2 regions of the Shigella sp. FC1967 genome follow, and region 1 is predicted to be linked to the other one. Evidence: predicted binding sites of a transcription regulator. Region 1 holds the regulator's gene; the other holds the start of a gene.

The links. The regulator ArgR, encoded in region 1, controls arginine synthesis, uptake and breakdown. The targets are predictions, from matches to a motif close to ANTGAATAAAAATACANT.
Region 2: a site for ArgR is predicted at 1,631-1,648, ahead of argF (ornithine carbamoyltransferase). Genes of this name have one in related genera too.

Annotation. Positions count from the first base shown of each region.
Region 1 is NZ_MIIZ01000133.1:3,041-7,467, reverse strand. Features, by position in the region: gene fbp (class 1 fructose-bisphosphatase) at 1-816, opposite strand, end outside; gene mpl (UDP-N-acetylmuramate:L-alanyl-gamma-D-glutamyl-meso-diaminopimelate ligase) at 982-2,361, shown strand; gene argR (transcriptional regulator ArgR) at 2,420-2,890, opposite strand; partial or broken gene mdh (malate dehydrogenase) at 3,337-4,276, shown strand; gene BHE89_RS01225 (helix-turn-helix domain-containing protein) at 4,381-4,427, opposite strand, start outside.
Region 2 is NZ_MIIZ01001276.1:404-4,830, forward strand. Features, by position in the region: gene BHE89_RS21040 (pirin family protein) at 69-938, shown strand; gene rraB (ribonuclease E inhibitor RraB) at 1,047-1,481, opposite strand; gene argF (ornithine carbamoyltransferase) at 1,665-2,669, shown strand; gene BHE89_RS24015 (hypothetical protein) at 2,850-3,020, shown strand; gene pyrB (aspartate carbamoyltransferase) at 3,020-3,955, shown strand; gene pyrI (aspartate carbamoyltransferase regulatory subunit) at 3,969-4,427, shown strand.

The sequences.
Region 1 (4,427 bases):
TAATTTACCAGTAGGGTGGCTTGCAGTACTTGGGTAAATATAAATCCCCCCCTTCAGTAAATTGCGGTGAAAATCAGCAACTAAAGAACCAATATAACGGGTGGTATAAGGGCGGTTTGTTGCTGCATCTTGTTCTTGGCAATACTTAATGTATTTTTTTACCCCTAATGGGAATTTGATGTAGTTACCTTCGTTGATTGAGTACATATTTCCTGTTGGTGGGAAATGTACACTTTCATGAGATAAACAGAATACACCTAAAGAAGGGTCGTAAGTAAAGGCATGAACACCACAACCTGTTGTATAAACGAGCATGGTTGATGAACCATAAACGACATAGCCAGCGGCGACTTGGCGATGACCTGGTTGTAAGAAGTCATCTAAAGTGACAGGTTGTCCAATCGGTGTAATACGGTGGTAAATAGAGAAAATTGTTCCGACGGAAACGTTTACATCAATATTTGACGAACCGTCTAAAGGATCCATTAGTACAACATACTTGGCATTTTCAGCACGATCACCTTCAAAGATAACAATATCATCTTCTTCTTCTGATCCGATACCCGCAACTTCACCGCGTGCTTTTAATGCAGCTTTCAGTTTCTCATTCGCGTAAAGATCCAGTTTCATCTGGGCTTCACCTTGAACATTAGAAACACCGTTAGTACCAAGAATATCGACTAACCCTGCTTTGTTAATATCACGGTGGATAATTTTAGCCCCAAGCTTAATTGCTGAAAGTAATGCAGTAAGTTCACCCGTTGCATGGGGAAAATCTTGTTGTTTCTCGACGATAAATTCGCCTAATGTTTTCATGACGCAGGTCCTGAATGTGAGTGGGTAAAGTAAAAAAGGAGAGAAAATCTCCTTGGTGGTGGCAAGTTTAGCCAAAGAATCGGATGATTCAAAGGTTAATCCGTTTCTTATCTGCTTTTTGATCGTTAGAATAGTGACCAACTTCATGCTATTGGACAGAAATTCATGCACATTCATATTCTTGGTATTTGTGGCACCTTTATGGGAAGTCTTGCCATTCTCGCTAGAGCGAAGGGACATAAAGTTACAGGCTCAGACGCTAATGTTTATCCACCCATGAGTACTTTACTAGAAAATCAGGGAATCGAACTGATTGAGGGATATGACCCAAAACAATTAGAACCTGCCCCTGACATGGTGATTATTGGTAATGCAATGACACGAGGAAACCCTTGTGTTGAAGCTGTACTTGAAAAAGGTTTGCCTTATACCTCAGGCCCTCAGTGGCTACATGACTATATTTTACCTGAACGTTGGGTGTTAGCCGTCGCTGGAACTCATGGTAAAACTACAACAGCAGGTATGCTGGCTTGGGTTTTAGAAGATTGCGGTTATAAACCTGGCTTTTTAATTGGCGGTGTACCGGGTAATTTCCAAGTATCTGCACAGTTAGGTGAAAGTCCTTTCTTTGTGATTGAAGCTGATGAATATGACAGCGCTTTTTTTGATAAGCGTTCTAAATTTGTTCATTATTCTCCACGCACATTGATTTTAAATAACCTTGAATTCGATCACGCTGATATTTTTGATGATTTAGCGGCAATTCAAAAACAATTCCATCATTTAGTTCGTATTGTCCCGGGCACAGGAAAAATTATCATGCCTGATAGCGATATGAATTTAAAACAGACCATTGGAATGGGATGTTGGAGTGAGCAAGAGTTCACAGGTGAAACAGGAGATTGGCAAGCCAAAAAACTCAATAATGACAGTAGTCATTTTGAGGTATTCCACAAAGGTGAGCGAGTCGGCGAAGTGTCTTGGGGACTTTCAGGTGAACACAACATGCAAAATGGTCTAATGGCGATTGTTGCAGCGCACCATGTTGGTGTTTTACCCGCTGATGCTTGTGAAGCATTAGATAAGTTTATTAATGCACGTCGTCGCTTAGAGCTACGTGGTGAGGTCAACCAAGTCAGTGTTTATGATGACTTTGCGCATCATCCCACTGCGATTTTGGCAACGCTTGAAGCGTTACGCAGTAAAGTTGGTGGAACCGCTCGTATTATTGCCGTATTAGAACCTCGTTCAAACACTATGAAAATGGGAATTAGCAAGGATGATATCGCCCCGGCATTAGGGCGTGCTGATGAAGTCTTTTTATTCCAGCCACCTAATATTCAATGGTTAGTGAGTGATATTGCTGAGCATTGTGTACAGCCAGCTCGTTGGAGTTCAGATCTGGATACGCTAGTTGATATGATTGCGAAAGAAGCGCAAGCGGGCGATCATATTTTGATTATGAGTAATGGCGGTTTTGGCGGTATTCACGAAAAATTGCTTACAAAATTAGCACAGCCTAAAGAGTCGGATAGACAGTATTAAAAATAAGCAAGCCACTGAAAATTCAGTGGCTTGCTTTTTGAAGTTGTCGAAAGGCTAATTATAATTCTTGATCAAAAAGATTTAGAATCGCATCTCGTAATTCTTCTGTGGAAAATCCCGGTGCCGGTGTTGAGAAAATAGTATCATCACCTGCAATACTGCCAAGGATCCCTTCTGCTTTGCCTAATGAGTCTAATAAACGTGCAATAAGTTGTGCCGCACCTGGACTCGTTCTTATCACCACAACAGAATGATTATGATCGATATCGAGTACCAGATTTTTTAGTGGGCTGCTTGCTGTTGGTACGCCAAGCTCAGTAGGAAGGCAATACACCATTTCCATTTTGGCGTTACGGGTTCTTACTGCACCAAATTTTGTTAGCATACGAGAGATTTTTGACTGATTAATATTATCAAATCCAGCCTCTTGTAATGCAGTCACAATCTCGCCTTGTGAACTGAATTTTTCTTCTTTCAGCAGGGCTTTAAACGCTTTAACCAAGTCTTCTTGCTTAGAAGGAATGCGCATAGTTCACCTTTAGTGAGTTATCAATAACCTGCGTATTATGCAGAGAAGTGAATTTTTATGCAACATAAGACGAAGAAAGATGAGTGATAGCCTCCTTAAAATTGTAAAGTAGAATGTACTACAAAAAATTTTATTTACAGTGCGTGAATGTGATAATTTAAAGAAAGTAAAGCATTTGTTAAATAAATGATAAGCTTAAATGATTATCACGAGGATGATGGTGCACTTAACATTTTGTCATATTTATTGAAATTATTTATCAAAAGAGTGTCCACTATCTCATTAACAGATAAGCAATTTGTTTAGAATAACCGAAGTGTTATTTTTCACTGTAAATGCCTTATTATGCAATGTTACTGTTAAATAATTGTTTTTTTAAAGGTGAGTTGCGTAAGAGTGAGTATCTCGAAGGCGTTCCACTATCTCGTAAACTAAGGAGTATCAGAATGAAAGTAGCAGTTCTCGGTGCAGCAGGTGGTATTGGTCAGGCACTGGCACTTCTTCTTAAAAATCAGCTTCCAGCTGGTAGTGAACTCTCTTTATATGATATCGCTCCCGTTACACCGGGTGTCGCAGCTGACTTAAGCCATATCCCGACTCAAGTGACTGTAAAAGGTTTTGCGGGTGAAGATCCTTCTCCTGCGCTAAAAGGCGCTGATGTTGTCCTGATTTCTGCGGGCGTTGCTCGTAAACCAGGCATGGATCGTTCAGATCTTTTCAATGTTAACGCAGGTATTGTGCGTAACTTGATTGAAAAGGTTGCACAAAATTGCCCGAAAGCACTTATCGGAATCATTACTAATCCTGTGAATACAACCGTTGCTATCGCAGCAGAAGTGCTTAAGAAAGCAGGCGTTTATGATAAGAAACGTCTTTTCGGGATCACCACTCTTGATATTATTCGCGCCAATACCTTTGTTGCAGAACTAAAAGGTAAAGATCCACAAAAAACCAATGTTCCGGTGATTGGTGGACACTCTGGTGTGACTATTCTCCCTCTATTATCTCAAGTTGATGGCGTTTCATTTACCGATGATGAGGTCGCGGCATTAACTAAACGTATTCAAAACGCAGGTACTGAGGTTGTTGAAGCAAAAGCGGGTGGTGGATCAGCAACACTATCTATGGGTCAAGCCGCTGCTCGTTTTGGTCTTTCATTAATTCGCGCCCTAAATGGCGAGAAAAATGTTATTGAATGTACCTACACAGAAGGCGACGGAGAATATGCTCGTTTCTTCGCACAACCTATTCTTTTAGGTAAAAATGGTGTAGAGGAATATTTATCTATTGGTAAATTAAGTGATTTTGAAATGCAATCTCTTAATGGCATGTTAGATGTATTGAAAAAAAGATATAATTCTTGGTGAAGAATTTATTAATAAATAAAGAAATTCTTTTTTTGCTATAAAAATAATGCAAATTTAAATAAAAAACCGCTGATACTATATCAGGGTTTTTTTTTTATTAATTATAATGTATGTAATTATTAGTTAATTATTAGTTTTGGTACGAATCTTTCGTTCAAGTAATTCTCCTG
Region 2 (4,427 bases), on a different contig from region 1:
AATAATCTGTATTACCTCCTTCTGTGTCTTGGTTATTGCGGTTTCTTTCCTTAACTCGGAGAACAATCATGACTATCAGACAGATTAATCATATTTATTCGGCGCCAAATTCACACTGGGTAGGTAATGGCTTTCCAGTCAGCACCTTATTTTCCTATCAGGAAAATGGTGAGAAACATAGCCCGTTTCTGCTGATGGATTATGCCGAGCCAACACTGTTTAAACCTGTTACCAATGCCCGTGGTGTAGGGGCTCATCCTCATCGTGGATTTGAAACCGTGACAATCGCTTATCAAGGCGAAGTCTCTCACCATGACTCTAAAGGTCATGCAGGTACTATTACCGCAGGTGATGTGCAATGGATGACTGCCGCTTCGGGTATTTTGCATAAAGAGTATCACTCTGAAAAAATGACCAAAGCAGGCGGTGTTTTGGAAATGGTACAACTTTGGGTGAATCTGCCAGCAGCGTACAAAATGACACAGCCTCGTTATCAGGCGCTGAAAGCAGAGGATATCCCTCATGTTGAATTACCGAATAACCAAGGTTATGTCAGAGTGATTGCGGGTGATTACGCCAATACACAAGGTGTCGCAATGACCTACTCACCGCTAAATGTGTGGGATCTGCGTTTAAATCGCGCAGGTGTTTCACATTACCGTATTCCAGAAGGTCACAATGCAATGCTGTTTGTGGTGAAAGGTGCGGTACATATCAATGACAGTGAAATTGCACGCCAACACGATATGGTAGTGTTAGATAATCATGGCGATACACTGACATTAGAATCAATGGGTGACACCATTGTTTTAATTCTAACGGGTAAGCCGATTAATGAACCTATTGCAGGCCAAGGGCCTTTTGTGATGAACACTCAAGAAGAGTTACAACAAGCTTTTGATGATTATGACAATGGCATATTTGGTGTAATGAATTAATGACCTTCCCCTAAAACCAATAACACCAGTCACAAAGCAATACTTTTGTGGCTGGTGCTATTATTTTGCACTGATAACTCAGGTACAAGGGACAACATTTAGCAAAAATTAATGTAAGCGAGATGACTTATCAGACTCTTCTTCTTCGCCGTCTTCGTCTTCACCGTCTTCATCATCATACTCTGCGTCAGGATCTTCAAAATAAGTCCCCCAACCATCGTAATAGACACCCATTTTTTCAGCTAAATTCATTAATTGCTCAACTTGGGCATCAATAAGTTCAGCATTCAAACCACTTTCACTCACTGCATCAAAACAAACTAAGATCTCACCTGATTCGACTTCGATTTCCTCAGGCTCAGTGACTTCGTAACCTAATTTAAAGACTTCAACTGCTGCTTTTTCTAGGGTTTCAAAATTTTCACAAGAAATATGGTGCTCAATGGCATACAGTGCATCAGGATCACTGCCATCTTCCAGTAATTCTTCAATAATAAGACGTGTTTCTTCACGTTGTTCTGCTAATTCTTTGCTGTCCGCCATAATCATGCTCCGCAATAGTCTGAAAGGTATCTTCTTCATTCTCCCACAGGGCGAATCAACACTCCATACTTAATATGCCACCCTTATCGCAGACTGTTTAAATTAAAAGTTTTCCTTTAGGGGTTGATGATGAATATTTATTGATATAAATTGAATATAAATTCAATAATAGGATATTACGCTATGAACCCTTTTTATCAAAAATCATTCTTACGTTTACTTGATTTTTCACCTGCAGAAATTCAGCAACTACTTACATTGTCAGCACAATTGAAAAAAGCTAAAAAATCAGGTCAGGAAACGCAATATCTTACTGGAAAAAATATCGCACTGATTTTTGAAAAAGACTCAACACGTACCCGTTGTGCATTTGAAGTTGCTGCCTTTGATCAAGGCGCAAGAGTGACTTATTTAGGAGGCGGAAGCCAAATTGGGCATAAAGAATCGATAAAAGATACCGCTCGAGTACTAGGCCGTATGTATGATGGTATTCAGTATCGGGGTTACGGTCAAAAAACGGTAGATGCCCTTGCTCAATATTCAGGTGTACCTGTTTGGAATGGTTTAACTAATGAATTTCACCCAACACAGTTATTAGCTGATTTACTCACTATCACTGAACATCAAGCTAAGCCGTTATCAGAAACGATCTTTGCTTACCTTGGTGATGCTCGTAATAACATGGGAAATACCCTACTGGAAGCGGCGGCATTAACGGGTATGGATTTACGCCTCGTTGCCCCTAAAGCATGTTGGCCAGAAGCAAATTTAGTGGCGCAATGCCAAGAGATTGCCAAGAAGAATGGTGGAAATATCACACTCACTGAAAATGTTGCTGAAGGCGTTAAAAATGCGGATTTTCTTTACACTGATGTGTGGGTTTCTATGGGTGAACCGAAAGAAGTTTGGCAAGAGCGTATTGCTTTACTCAAGCCTTATCAGGTCAATATGGATGTGATTAAATTAACAGGCAATCCAGACGTTAAATTCCTTCACTGTTTACCCGCTTTTCATGATGAAGAAACAACCATGGGTAAAGCATTAGCTGAAGAATTTAACCTATATGGGGGTTTTGAAGTTACGGATGAGGTTTTTGAATCAAAACACAGCATTGTATTTGATGAAGCTGAAAATCGTCTTCACACGATCAAAGCGGTGATGGTCGCTACCCTTGCCAATCCTTTCTAAAATACATAATCATGCAAAACACCTATTTTTTTTATTGATAAAAAATAGGTGTTTTCTTCGTTCAAACTCAAGCTTATTGATTTTTAAATTAAAAAATTTTTTTTTTGTAAAAAATAAAAGCAAACGCTTGCGTGCAACATTAAGATGCGTATAATGCGCCACAATTTGTCAGGAGGAAAGATGAAACAGCGCCTATTCCAATTTGTAACAAAAACAAGCACCTTAGCGGGTCGCAAGCGCATTCTCTTTTTTCCAATAGCCCAATTTTTTAAAACCCCTCTTATTGAGGGGTTTTTTTTGGCCTATAAAAAACCCTCTATCGCACAATTCATCGCTAAAGGAGAACTCTAATGACTAATCCGCTCTACCAAAAGCATATTATCTCCATCAATGATCTGGACCGAGAAGATTTGGAGTCTGTTCTTCACGTTGCTAATAAACTAAAACAGCAACCTAACAACGAATTGTTGAAAGACAAAGTGATTGCGAGTTGCTTTTTTGAAGCATCAACACGTACTCGCTTATCATTTGAGACAGCGATCCACCGTCTAGGCGCATCAGTTGTCGGTTTTTCTGATGGAAGCAACACTTCACTGGGTAAAAAAGGTGAAACATTAGCGGATACCATTTCGGTTCTTCGTACTTATGCTGACGCCATTGTTATTCGCCATCCTCAAGAAGGCGCAGCACGTTTAGCCTCTGAATTTGCGGGCGATATTCCAGTACTGAATGCTGGAGATGGTGCTAACCAACATCCAACACAAACTTTACTGGATTTGTTTACCATTCAAGAAACACAAGGTCGCTTAGATAATCTCAATATCGCAATGGTTGGTGATTTAAAATATGGTCGAACAGTGCACTCACTAGCACAAGCATTAGCGAAATTTACAGGCAATCATCTCTATTTTATTGCCCCTAAAGTACTCGCCATGCCAGAACATATTCTTCACTTACTGGACGAAAAAGGTGTTGAATATAGCCAGCATGAAACCGTAGATGAAGTCATGTCAGAGCTGGATATCCTCTATATGACACGCGTGCAGAAAGAGCGTTTAGACCCATCTGAATACGCAAATGTTAAAGCACAATTTATCTTGACCAGTGCAGACCTTGTGAATGTGAAAGAAAATCTCAAGATCCTACACCCACTACCACGTATTGATGAAATCACAACAGATGTCGATAAAACGCCTTACGCTTATTATTTCCAACAAGCAGGCAACGGTATCTATGCACGTCAGGCATTACTTGCCTTAGTTCTGAATAAAAACTTAGTTCTTTAATAAGGAGCACACCATGACACATGATCACAAACTAAAAGTTGAAGCTATCAAACGTGGGACTGTTATTGATCATATTCCAGCGCAGGTGGGCTTTAAAATTCTCTCCCTGTTTCGTTTAACTGAAACGGACGAAAGAATTACAGTCGGCTTTAATTTACCATCTGAAAACTTAGGCAAGAAAGACTTAATAAAAATTGAAAATGTCTTTTTAACCTCAGAACAAGCAAACCGTTTAGCAATGTATGCGCCTCAAGCAACTGTAAATATTATCGATGATTATCAAGTCGTTAATAAGATGGCATTAAGCTTACCAGAGCTACTTGAAGATGTAGTACCTTGTCCTAATAGCAACTGTATTAGTCATAACGAGCCAGTACAAAGTAGTTTCCGAGTAAAAAAACTGGCCTCAGATGTTGTATTAACCTGCAAGTATTGTGAAAAAGAGTTCGAACGCCACGCCGTCATTCGTTAA